DNA from 2 places in the Allobosea sp. GW823-FHT01F03 genome. Region 1 is predicted to be linked to the other one. Evidence: predicted binding sites of a transcription regulator. Region 1 holds the regulator's gene; the other holds the start of a gene.
The links. Region 1 encodes LexA, which represses DNA repair genes until DNA is damaged. Its sites were predicted from a motif close to TGTTCNNNNTGTGTTCNG; they were not measured.
Positions count from the first base shown of each region.

Region 2: recA (recombinase RecA) is a predicted target of LexA. The motif match lies at 2,428-2,445, and genes of this name have one in related genera.

Region 1 is NZ_CM179505.1:3,307,283-3,311,880, forward strand. It holds gene AC3RCC_RS15855 (ComEC/Rec2 family competence protein) at 1-1,757, shown strand, start outside; gene lexA (transcriptional repressor LexA) at 1,751-2,482, opposite strand; gene lpxB (lipid-A-disaccharide synthase) at 2,759-3,937, opposite strand; gene AC3RCC_RS15870 (LpxI family protein) at 3,934-4,598, opposite strand, start outside.
Region 2 is NZ_CM179505.1:2,483,760-2,488,357, forward strand. It holds gene alaS (alanine--tRNA ligase) at 1-1,058, opposite strand, end outside; gene recA (recombinase RecA) at 1,258-2,343, opposite strand; gene AC3RCC_RS11825 (hypothetical protein) at 2,569-2,790, opposite strand; gene AC3RCC_RS11830 (hypothetical protein) at 3,013-3,546, shown strand; gene AC3RCC_RS11835 (hypothetical protein) at 3,561-4,058, opposite strand; gene AC3RCC_RS11840 (TetR/AcrR family transcriptional regulator) at 4,090-4,598, opposite strand, start outside.

The sequences.
Region 1 (4,598 bases):
GCGTCAGCACCATCGCGACGACCTTGAAGCCCGGCGATCACATCGTGGCGACCGCGCGGCTCCTGCCGCCGCCTGGACCGGCGCGTCCCGGCGGCTATGACTTCGCCCGCGACGCCTTCTTCCGCGGCATCGGCGCGGTCGGCAGCATTGCCGGAAAGGTCGCGCTGGCACCGGCGCCTTCTCGGCCGTCGCGGCAGCTCGCCTGGAGCATCGCCATCGACCAGGCGCGCAATGCGCTGACCGAGCGCATCGCCACGATCGGCGGCGGGCAGGCGGGCGCGATGGCGGCCGCCCTGGTGACCGGCAAGCGCGGCCTGATCACCGAACCGACCAATGACGATCTGCGCGCCGCCGGCATCTACCACATCGTCTCGATCTCCGGCCTGCACATGGTTCTGGCGGCCGGCACGATCTTCTGGCTGGCACGGGCGCTGCTGGCGCTGTCGCCCGGCCTCGCCCTCTTCTGGCCGATCAAGAAGCTCGCCGCACTCGCCGCCATGTTCGGCGCCACCGCCTATTGCGTTTTCTCGGGTGCCGAGGTCGCGACGGTCCGCTCCTTGATCATGACCCTGGTGATGCTCGGCGCCATCCTGGTCGACCGGCCGGCCCTCAGCATGCGCAATCTCGCTCTCGCCGCGATCATCGTGCTGCTGCGCGAGCCCGAGGCGCTGCTCGGGCCGAGCTTCCAGATGTCTTTCGGCGCGGTCGCCGCGCTGATCGCCTTCGCCGAGCGCTGGCAGGAGCGCTCACCCGACCCGGCCGCTGCGAGCTGGCCCTGGCCCTTGCGGCCGCTCTGGCTCTCCGCAGTCGGCATCGTCGTCACCACCTTGCTGGCGACGGCGGCGACGGCACCCTTCGGCGTCTATCATTTCCAGACCTTCAACCCGTTCGGCCTGCTCGGCAACGCGCTCGCTTTGCCTTTCGTCTCGTTGATCGTCATGCCGGCCGCGGTCTTCGGCGTGCTGGCCTATCCCTTCGGGCTCGACTGGCCCGCCTGGGCCCTGATGGGCTGGGCCTCCGGCCTCGTCCTGCGGCTCGCCCACTGGGTTGCCGGGATCGAGCGCTCGACAGTGGTGCTGCCGGCCTTCGACGCCCTGGCGCTCGCCCTGTTCGCCCTGGCGCTGCTCTGGCTGACCTTGTGGACGACGGCCTTGCGCTACCTGGCGGCACTGCCGCTCTGCGCCGGTCTGGCGCTCGCCACGGACCCGACGCGGCCGGACATCCTGATCGAGCGCGACGGTTCCGGCATTCTGGTACGCGGCCCCGAAGGGCGGCTCGTCCTCGCAGGCAAGCCGAGCCGTTTCGTCCTGGCGCAATGGCTCCATGCCGACGGGGATTCCCGCTCCCCGGACGATCCGGCCTTGCGAGAAGGCGCCGCCTGCGATGCGCGCGGCTGCGTGATCCGCCTCAGGGACGGCCGCAAAGTCGCCTACACTCGCGACCGCATCGCTATCGTCGAGGATTGCCTGCGCGCCGATCTCGTCGTGACGCCGCTCCATGCCAATGGCAGCTGCACCGCCCGGCTGATCGACCGGGCTGCGCTCACGCGTGACGGGGCGACGGCGCTGGGCTCCTCGCCTGGTGGAAACTGGCGCTCCTACACCGCCGAGGACGCGACGCGCCTGCGGCCCTGGACCCGGGCCCGGCCTGCTCCCGTCGCCGCGCCTTCGTCACCGGAGCCGGGACGCGCCCCTGCCACCTCGCTACCCGCCGCTGCAACGGCGGAGCAGGCGGAGGACAGCGGGTTGCTTCAGTAGCGCCGCATCAGATTGACGAGCCGACCCTGGATCTTGACGCGATCCGGGCCGAGCACGCGGGTCTCGTAGGCCGGGTTGGCGGCCTCCAGGGCAATCGAGGAGCCGCGCTTGCGCAGGCGCTTCAGCGTCGCCTCCTCGTCATCGATCAGGGCGACGATGATGTCGCCGGTGTTGGCGGTGTCCTGCTTGCGGATGACGACGGTGTCGCCGTCGAGAATGCCGGCCTCGATCATCGAGTCGCCGCGGACCTCCAGCGCGTAGTGCTCGCCGCCGCCGAGCATGTCGGCCGGCATGGAGACGCTGTGGCTGCGATCCTGGATCGCCGAGATCGGCGTGCCAGCGGCGATTCGACCCATCACCGGGATGGAAACGGTCGTGCGTCCGTTCTCCTCAGCGGTGGCGGGGCGCGGCTTGGCGAGGTTGGCGGCTGGGGCAGGCGGAGTCTGGCCGAGCCCCCCCTGCACGATGGACGGGCTGAAACGGGCGCGCTGCCCCGGCGCACCGCCGATTCCGTCCGGCATCTTGATGACTTCGAGTGCCCGGGCGCGGTTCGGTAGCCGGCGAATGAAGCCGCGCTCCTCCAGCGCCATGATCAACCGGTGAATGCCGGATTTGGAGCGCAGATCGAGCGCATCCTTCATCTCGTCGAAGGAGGGCGGGACGCCGGATTCGCGCAGGCGTTCATGGATGAAGCGAAGCAGTTCGAACTGTTTGCGTGTCAGCATGATCTCGCCGCCCAGCCTTTCGCATCGGAATCGAAACAAAGCACGAACAACATACCTGTTCGCCATGTGTTCCGCAAGAGAGGTTCAGCACGCTCTTGCAGGGCGTGAAAGCTGTCCTTCTCCTTGCACGCGAAGCTTTGCGGAGAACAAGGCAGCAAGAAGAGACGGAGCGGCGATAGAGCTCAGGCCGGCGATTCCGGGCACGATGATGGCCGTCGCGGCAGTGGGCTTGACCGCCGCGGACTGCCGATCCGCGGCGAATTCGGCGATCCCGCGCTACGATGCCGGCTGCTGCCGCAGCAGCGCCAGCGCCGCATCGACGGCATTGGCGGCCGGGCTCGGGCCGGCGCTGCGCATCCTGTGCTCGAGCGCGGCGAAACCGTCGAGCTGGCGGTCGCGCGCCGCACCGTCGCCGATCACCGCGGTGAGAGCCAGGGCCAGCGCGTCCGGCGTCACATCGTCCTGGATGAACTCGGGAACGACGTTCTCGCCGAGAATGAGGTTCGGCAGGATGACCGTCGGCAGCTTGATCAGGCGGCGGGCCAGCGCCGCCTCCCAGCCGGCACCACGATAGGCGGCGACGGTCGGCACCTGCGCCAGGGCGAGCTCGAGCGTCACCGTTCCGGAGGCGGCGAGTGCCGCGCGCGCCTGACGGAAGGCCGCGAGCTTGGCCGCCTCCCCCGTCACGATCTCGGGTTTCACGGGCCAGCTTGCGACGATCCCGGTAATGGCTTCGACCAGACGCGGCACGGCCGGCAAGACGAAGCGTGCCCGCGGCAATGCCCGGGCGATGCGCGCGATCGTCTCGCCGAAGGCGGGCATGAGGTGGCGGATCTCGGAGCCACGGCTGCCCGGCAGGACGAGGATAAGCGGCGCCTGCGCGTCGGCCCGAACCCTGGCCTCATCCGGCCCAGGGCGCAGTTCCGCGAGCCGCTCGATCAGCGGATGCCCGACATAGACGGTGTCTGGTCCGCCGAGACGCGCAAGCGCCTCCGGCTCGAAGGGCAGGAGCGCCAGGATCCTGTCGACATGCGGGCGCATGCGCCGCGCCCGGCCCTGGCGCCAGGCCCAGACGCTCGGGCAGACCCAGTGCGCGATCGGCACGGCAGGATTGAGCCGGCGCAGCTTCTTGTCGACGCGCAGGCTGAAGTCAGGCGCGTCGATCGTCAGCATCAGATCGGGCGCGAAGGCGGCAGCAGCCTGCGCCGCGTCAGAGATGCGACGCAGCAGCAATGGCAGGCGGGCAACGACCGGGCCGAAGCCCATCACCGCGATGTCCTCCTGGGGGAAGATGCTCGCCAAGCCTTCCGCCGCCAGAACCTCGCCTCCGACGCCGCGCAGCTCGAGCGGGCGCCCTGCAAGGCGGTGGCGAAGCTGCTGCACGAAACGCGCACCGAGCGCGTCGCCAGAGGCCTCGCCAGCGACGACGAAAAGCCGGAAGGGCGGCGTGCTCAAGGCACGCCCTCGATGAAGATGCCCACGGCATCGGCGCTCGCGGCCAGACGGGCACGATCGCCGACGAGCACACCTCCGGCCTTCACCGCAATTCCGGCGAGGCCGATCTCGGCGAGCCGCGCGACGGTCTCGGGGCCGATCGCGGGCATGTCGACGCGCAGATCCTGGCCGAGCTTCGGCGCCTTGACGAGGACACCATCGCCCTTTGCCAGCTTGAGGCGCCCTGCCCTCACCAGTCCGGCGACACGCTCGAGCATGGCATCGGTTCCCTCGGCCGCCTCGACCGCGATCACGCGATGATCGGCGAGGACCGCGCCCTGGCCGATATCGAAGGGCGACAATGCCGCCAGCAGGTCGAAGCCGCGTAGCAAGGCGCTGCGGGCAATTGGTGTCGGGACGATCCGCCCGAGAGCGCCGAGCGGCGCGACGATCTCCGGGGCCATCTCCGCCGGGCTCCCGACCCGGAACCCCTGCCCCTCGAAGAAACTCACGACCCCCCGAAGCAGATGGTCATCGCCGCCCTGGAAGGCGCGCGCGAAATGCGGCAGGTATTTCAGGGTCGAGAGCTCTGGCGCCAGCGCACCGAAACTCGGTCGCGGCAACGCCCCGACCATCACGATATCGGTGACGTTGCGGCGCTTGAGCGCACCGAGCAGGCGGC
Region 2 (4,598 bases), 820 kb from region 1:
TTCAGCGTCTCGGTGATCAGCGCCTCGGCGCGGACCAGCTCGGGATAGGCGCGACCCATTTCGCGGGTCAGCACCGGCACCAGCTTGTGCAGCAGCGGCTCCTTGGCACCGAGCAGCTGCGCATGGCGCATGCCGCGGCGCATGATCCGGCGCAGCACATAGCCGCGACCTTCGTTCGAAGGCAGCACGCCATCGGCGATCAGGAAGGCCGAGCAGCGCAGATGGTCGGCGATGACGCGGTGGCTGGCCGCCATCGGCCCGTCGGAGGGGACGTTGGTCAGATCGGCGACGGCCCGGATCAGGGCGGCGAAGAGATCGATCGCGTAATTGTCATGCGTGCCCTGGAGCACGGCGGCGATGCGCTCCAGTCCCATGCCGGTGTCGATCGAGGGCCGGGGCAGGTTGGTCCTGATGCCGCCGGCAGCCTCCTCGTACTGCATGAAAACGAGGTTCCAGATCTCGATGAAGCGGTCGCCATCCTCGTCGGGCGAGCCCGGAGGGCCGCCGGGAATATGATCGCCATGGTCGTAGAAAATCTCGGAACAAGGTCCGCAGGGGCCGGTGTCGCCCATGCGCCAGAAATTGTCGGAGGTCGAAATCCGGATGATCCGGGAGTCCGGCAGGCCGGCGATCTTCTTCCAGAGCCCGTGCGCCTCGTCGTCTTCGGAGTAGACGGTGACCGTCAGCTTCTCCTTGGGCAGGCCGAATTCGCGCGTGACCAGGGTCCAGGCGTGGTTGATCGCCTGTTCCTTGAAATAGTCGCCGAAGGAGAAGTTCCCCAGCATCTCGAAGAAGGTGTGATGGCGGGCGGTGTAGCCGACATTGTCGAGATCGTTGTGCTTGCCACCGGCGCGCACGCATTTCTGCGCCGTGGTGGCGCGGACATAGGGACGCTTCTCCTGGCCGGTGAAGACGTTCTTGAACTGCACCATGCCGGAATTGGCGAACATCAGCGTCGGGTCGTTGCGCGGCACGAGCGGGCTCGACGGCACGACCTCATGGCCCTGGCCCTTGAAGTAGTCGAGGAAGGTCGACCGGATCTCGTTGACGCCGCTCATCGCAATCTTGGCTCTGGTTCTCTGGCAAGGGGCCGGCGCAGCCGGAAAGGGTGAGAGGTTCTAGTCAGCACCGCCGCTACTGTCCAGAAACGCCAGCTCCGGCAATGCCCCCGACAAGGGGGTGGAGTCAAAAAGAAACGGACGGCTCGCGCCGCCCGTCTCGTATCGTTCCGATCAACGCGTCGGAGCAGGGGCCTGCTCAGGCCTCGCCCTCGTCGAGATCCTCGGCCGTCGGATCGGCCTGATCGAGGATACGGTCGGCGACGAGGCCGGAATTCTGCCGGATGGTGGCTTCGATCCTGCCGGCCACGTCCGGATTGGCCTTGAGGAAGGACTTGGCGTTCTCGCGGCCCTGACCGAGGCGCTGGCTGTCGAAGGAGAACCAGGAGCCCGATTTCTCGACCATGCCGGCCTTGACGCCGAGATCGATCAGCTCGCCGACCTTCGAGATGCCCTCGCCGAACATGATGTCGAACTCGACCTGCTTGAAGGGCGGTGCGACCTTGTTCTTGACGACCTTGACGCGGACCTGGTTTCCGGTCGCCTCGTCGCGCTCCTTCAGGGTCGAGACGCGGCGGATGTCGAGGCGGACCGAGGCATAGAATTTCAGGGCATTGCCGCCGGTGGTGGTCTCCGGCGAGCCGTACATCACGCCGATCTTCATGCGGATCTGGTTGATGAAGATGACCATGCAGTTCGAGCGCGAGATCGACGCCGTCAGCTTGCGCAGCGCCTGGCTCATCAGGCGGGCCTGGAGGCCGGGCTGGACGTCGCCCATCTCGCCCTCGATCTCGGCGCGCGGCGTCAGCGCGGCGACCGAGTCGACCACGAGCACGTCGATGGCGCCGGAGCGGACGAGCGTGTCGGTGATCTCGAGCGCCTGCTCGCCGGTGTCCGGCTGCGAGATCAGGAGATCGTCGAGATTGACGCCGAGCTTGCGGGCATAGACCGGGTCGAGCGCGTGCTCGGCATCGACGAAGGCACAGACGCCGCCCTTCTTCTGGGCTTCGGCGATGGTGTGCAAAGCGAGCGTGGTCTTGCCGGAGGATTCCGGCCCGTAGATTTCGATGACGCGGCCCTTGGGCAGGCCGCCGACGCCGAGCGCGATGTCGAGACCCAGCGAGCCGGTCGAAATGGTCTCGATCTCGATTGCCTGCTGGTTCTTGCCCAGGCGCATGATCGAGCCCTTGCCGAACGCCCGTTCGATCTGCGAGAGCGCCGCGTCGAGCGCCTTGGCCTTGTCCATCGAAGAGCCTTCCACGAGCTTGAGATTCGCCTGATTCACGACGTGCGCTCCTTATGGCAGGGGCGCGGGGACATCTCAATCGCGCCGATCAGCGACTATGGTCACTGTTTGTTCTTATGCGCAAGTTCTTTTTTTGTTCCTGTCGAATTGTGCCGGCAGGCCTGTTCGGGAGCGCGTTGCGACGTGAAAAGCCGGCGCGGGCCGGCGCGCCGGGCAGGCTCGCCGGTGCAGGATGCATCGTGCCGTTCGTTCCGGGGTGCCGCGCTAGTCGCCCGTGGGGGCGCCGAGAAGATAATCCTTCTGCAGGGCTTGATCCGATGACGGGTAGAGCGTCTGGCACTCGGAGTAATAGAAGGACTTTGGCGCGCGATTGACCGGATCGGCGCAGATCGAGGCCAGTTGCGCCTGCCGCGACTGCGAAGTCTGGCAGCCTGCCAGGACGGAAGCTGTGAGCAGGGCCAGGCCCAGGAGCGAAAGCGTCTTCATCTCGTTGTCCCCTTTGGAACGGAGCGAGCCGCAGGCTCGGAACAGGGCGCAGCGACCGGGAGTGATCGTGCAACCGAGCCGTGCCGATCTTGCTATCACAACCCGCGGGACAAGACCTGGGCAATTCCGGCCATTTGCGTCGGCCAATTGGGGAAATCCGGTTCCCAGCGTCGCGGGCCTCCTCTAGGACGACAGCATCCGGCCAGTAGAGCTCGCCCGCCGATGCGCACCCGTCTCTTTCGTCTCCTGCTCGTCCCGGTCGATCTCGTCGTCGCCCTCGTCATCGTGCTCGACGAGCTGGCGCGGCCGCTCTACCGGCCGCTTCTGGCCTGGTTCGGCGCGTTCCGGATCGTCGCCCGGATCGAGGCGGCGATCGGTCGCCTGCCGCCCTATGGCGTGCTCGCCCTGCTGGCTGTGCCTTTTGCCGTGGCAGAGCCGCTGAAGCTGCTCTCGCTCGTCTTGCTGGCGCGCGGCGCCTGGTTCGGCGGCATCGTGCTGATGGCGATCGGCCATCTGACGAGCTTCCTGCTGGTCGAGCGCATCTACCATGCCGGGCGCGCGCAATTGCTGACAATCGGCTGGTTCGCGCGCTGCATGGCCTGGCTGGATCGGATCCGGGAGGTCGTCGTCGAGCGGGTCAAGGCGTCGGCCGCCTGGCGCCGGGCGGCAGCGCTGGTGCGCGCCGTTCGGGAGCGGGGGCGCGCCTGGCTGGCATGGCTGTCGGGCCGGCGACAGCGGGACCGCAATTCGGGCTGAGGCGAGGGTGGGCGCTAGCCTGCGGGCCTCTCGGGATGCTCTGGCCCGGTCTGCGCCGGCGGCTTCTGCCAGGCCGCGCCGAGGCGCTCCAGTTCCAGTGCGTAGCAGTAGATCGCGAAGAGCATGGTGAAGACCAGGATGCAGCGCCAGAGCAGGCCGGCGTCGAGGCTGAGCTGCTGGATGGCGGGCAGCTGGCGCAGGAAATAGATCGAGAACAGGGCGCCGCCGAAAATCGAGGTGAGGCGGCCGGCAAAGGCGAGGAGATGGCCGAGCACCGGGCTGTAGATGCCGTCCGGCAGCGGCACATGCCGCAGGCGCGTCCAGTAGCAGCCCTGGCCGATCAGGATGGCGATGACGACCTGCAGCAGGATCGGGGCGGGCAGGCCGTGCAGCTCGCCGGGCTTCTCGGTGACGATCCGGAAGGCCATGTGGATGTAGAACAGCAGCAGCGCGGCGCAGATGGTCTGCAGCAGGAGCAGGATGCCATAGGCGGAGCGTGGCCGTGCGGTCATGGCGGCAGGTTAGTTGCTGGCCGGGAGGCGATCAAACGGCGAGGTCGCGCAAGGCCGAGCCTGCCAAGGCTGCGGCAGCGCGCCCGGCGGCCTCGACATAAGCCGGATCGCGATGGATCAGCATGATTGCGAAGGCGCCGTCCATCAGCAGCACGATCTGGCGCGCCAGTTCCCCGGGGGCAGTAATGCCATGGGCCGCGCAGGCGCCGGCAAGCCAGTTTTCGAAGCCGGCCTTGTGGCGGGCGCCGATCTTGATGGCGGGATGGCCGGGCAGGGCGGCGAGTTCGGCGGCGGTGCGCAGGAAGCCGCAGCCCTTCCAGCGCGGATTGCCCGCGGCGCGCGCGAGATTCTGGAAGATCGCCTCGACCTTCTCCGACAGCCCACCGTCAGTGGCTTCGAACCAGCCGGCCATCAGCTTGAGATTGGGCTGGTCTCGCGCTTCGAGATAGGCGGCGACGAGCTCGTCCTTGCTCTCGAAATGGTAGTAGAGCGTGCGCTTGGTCAGCCCCGCCTTCTCGGCGACCGCATCGACGCTGACCG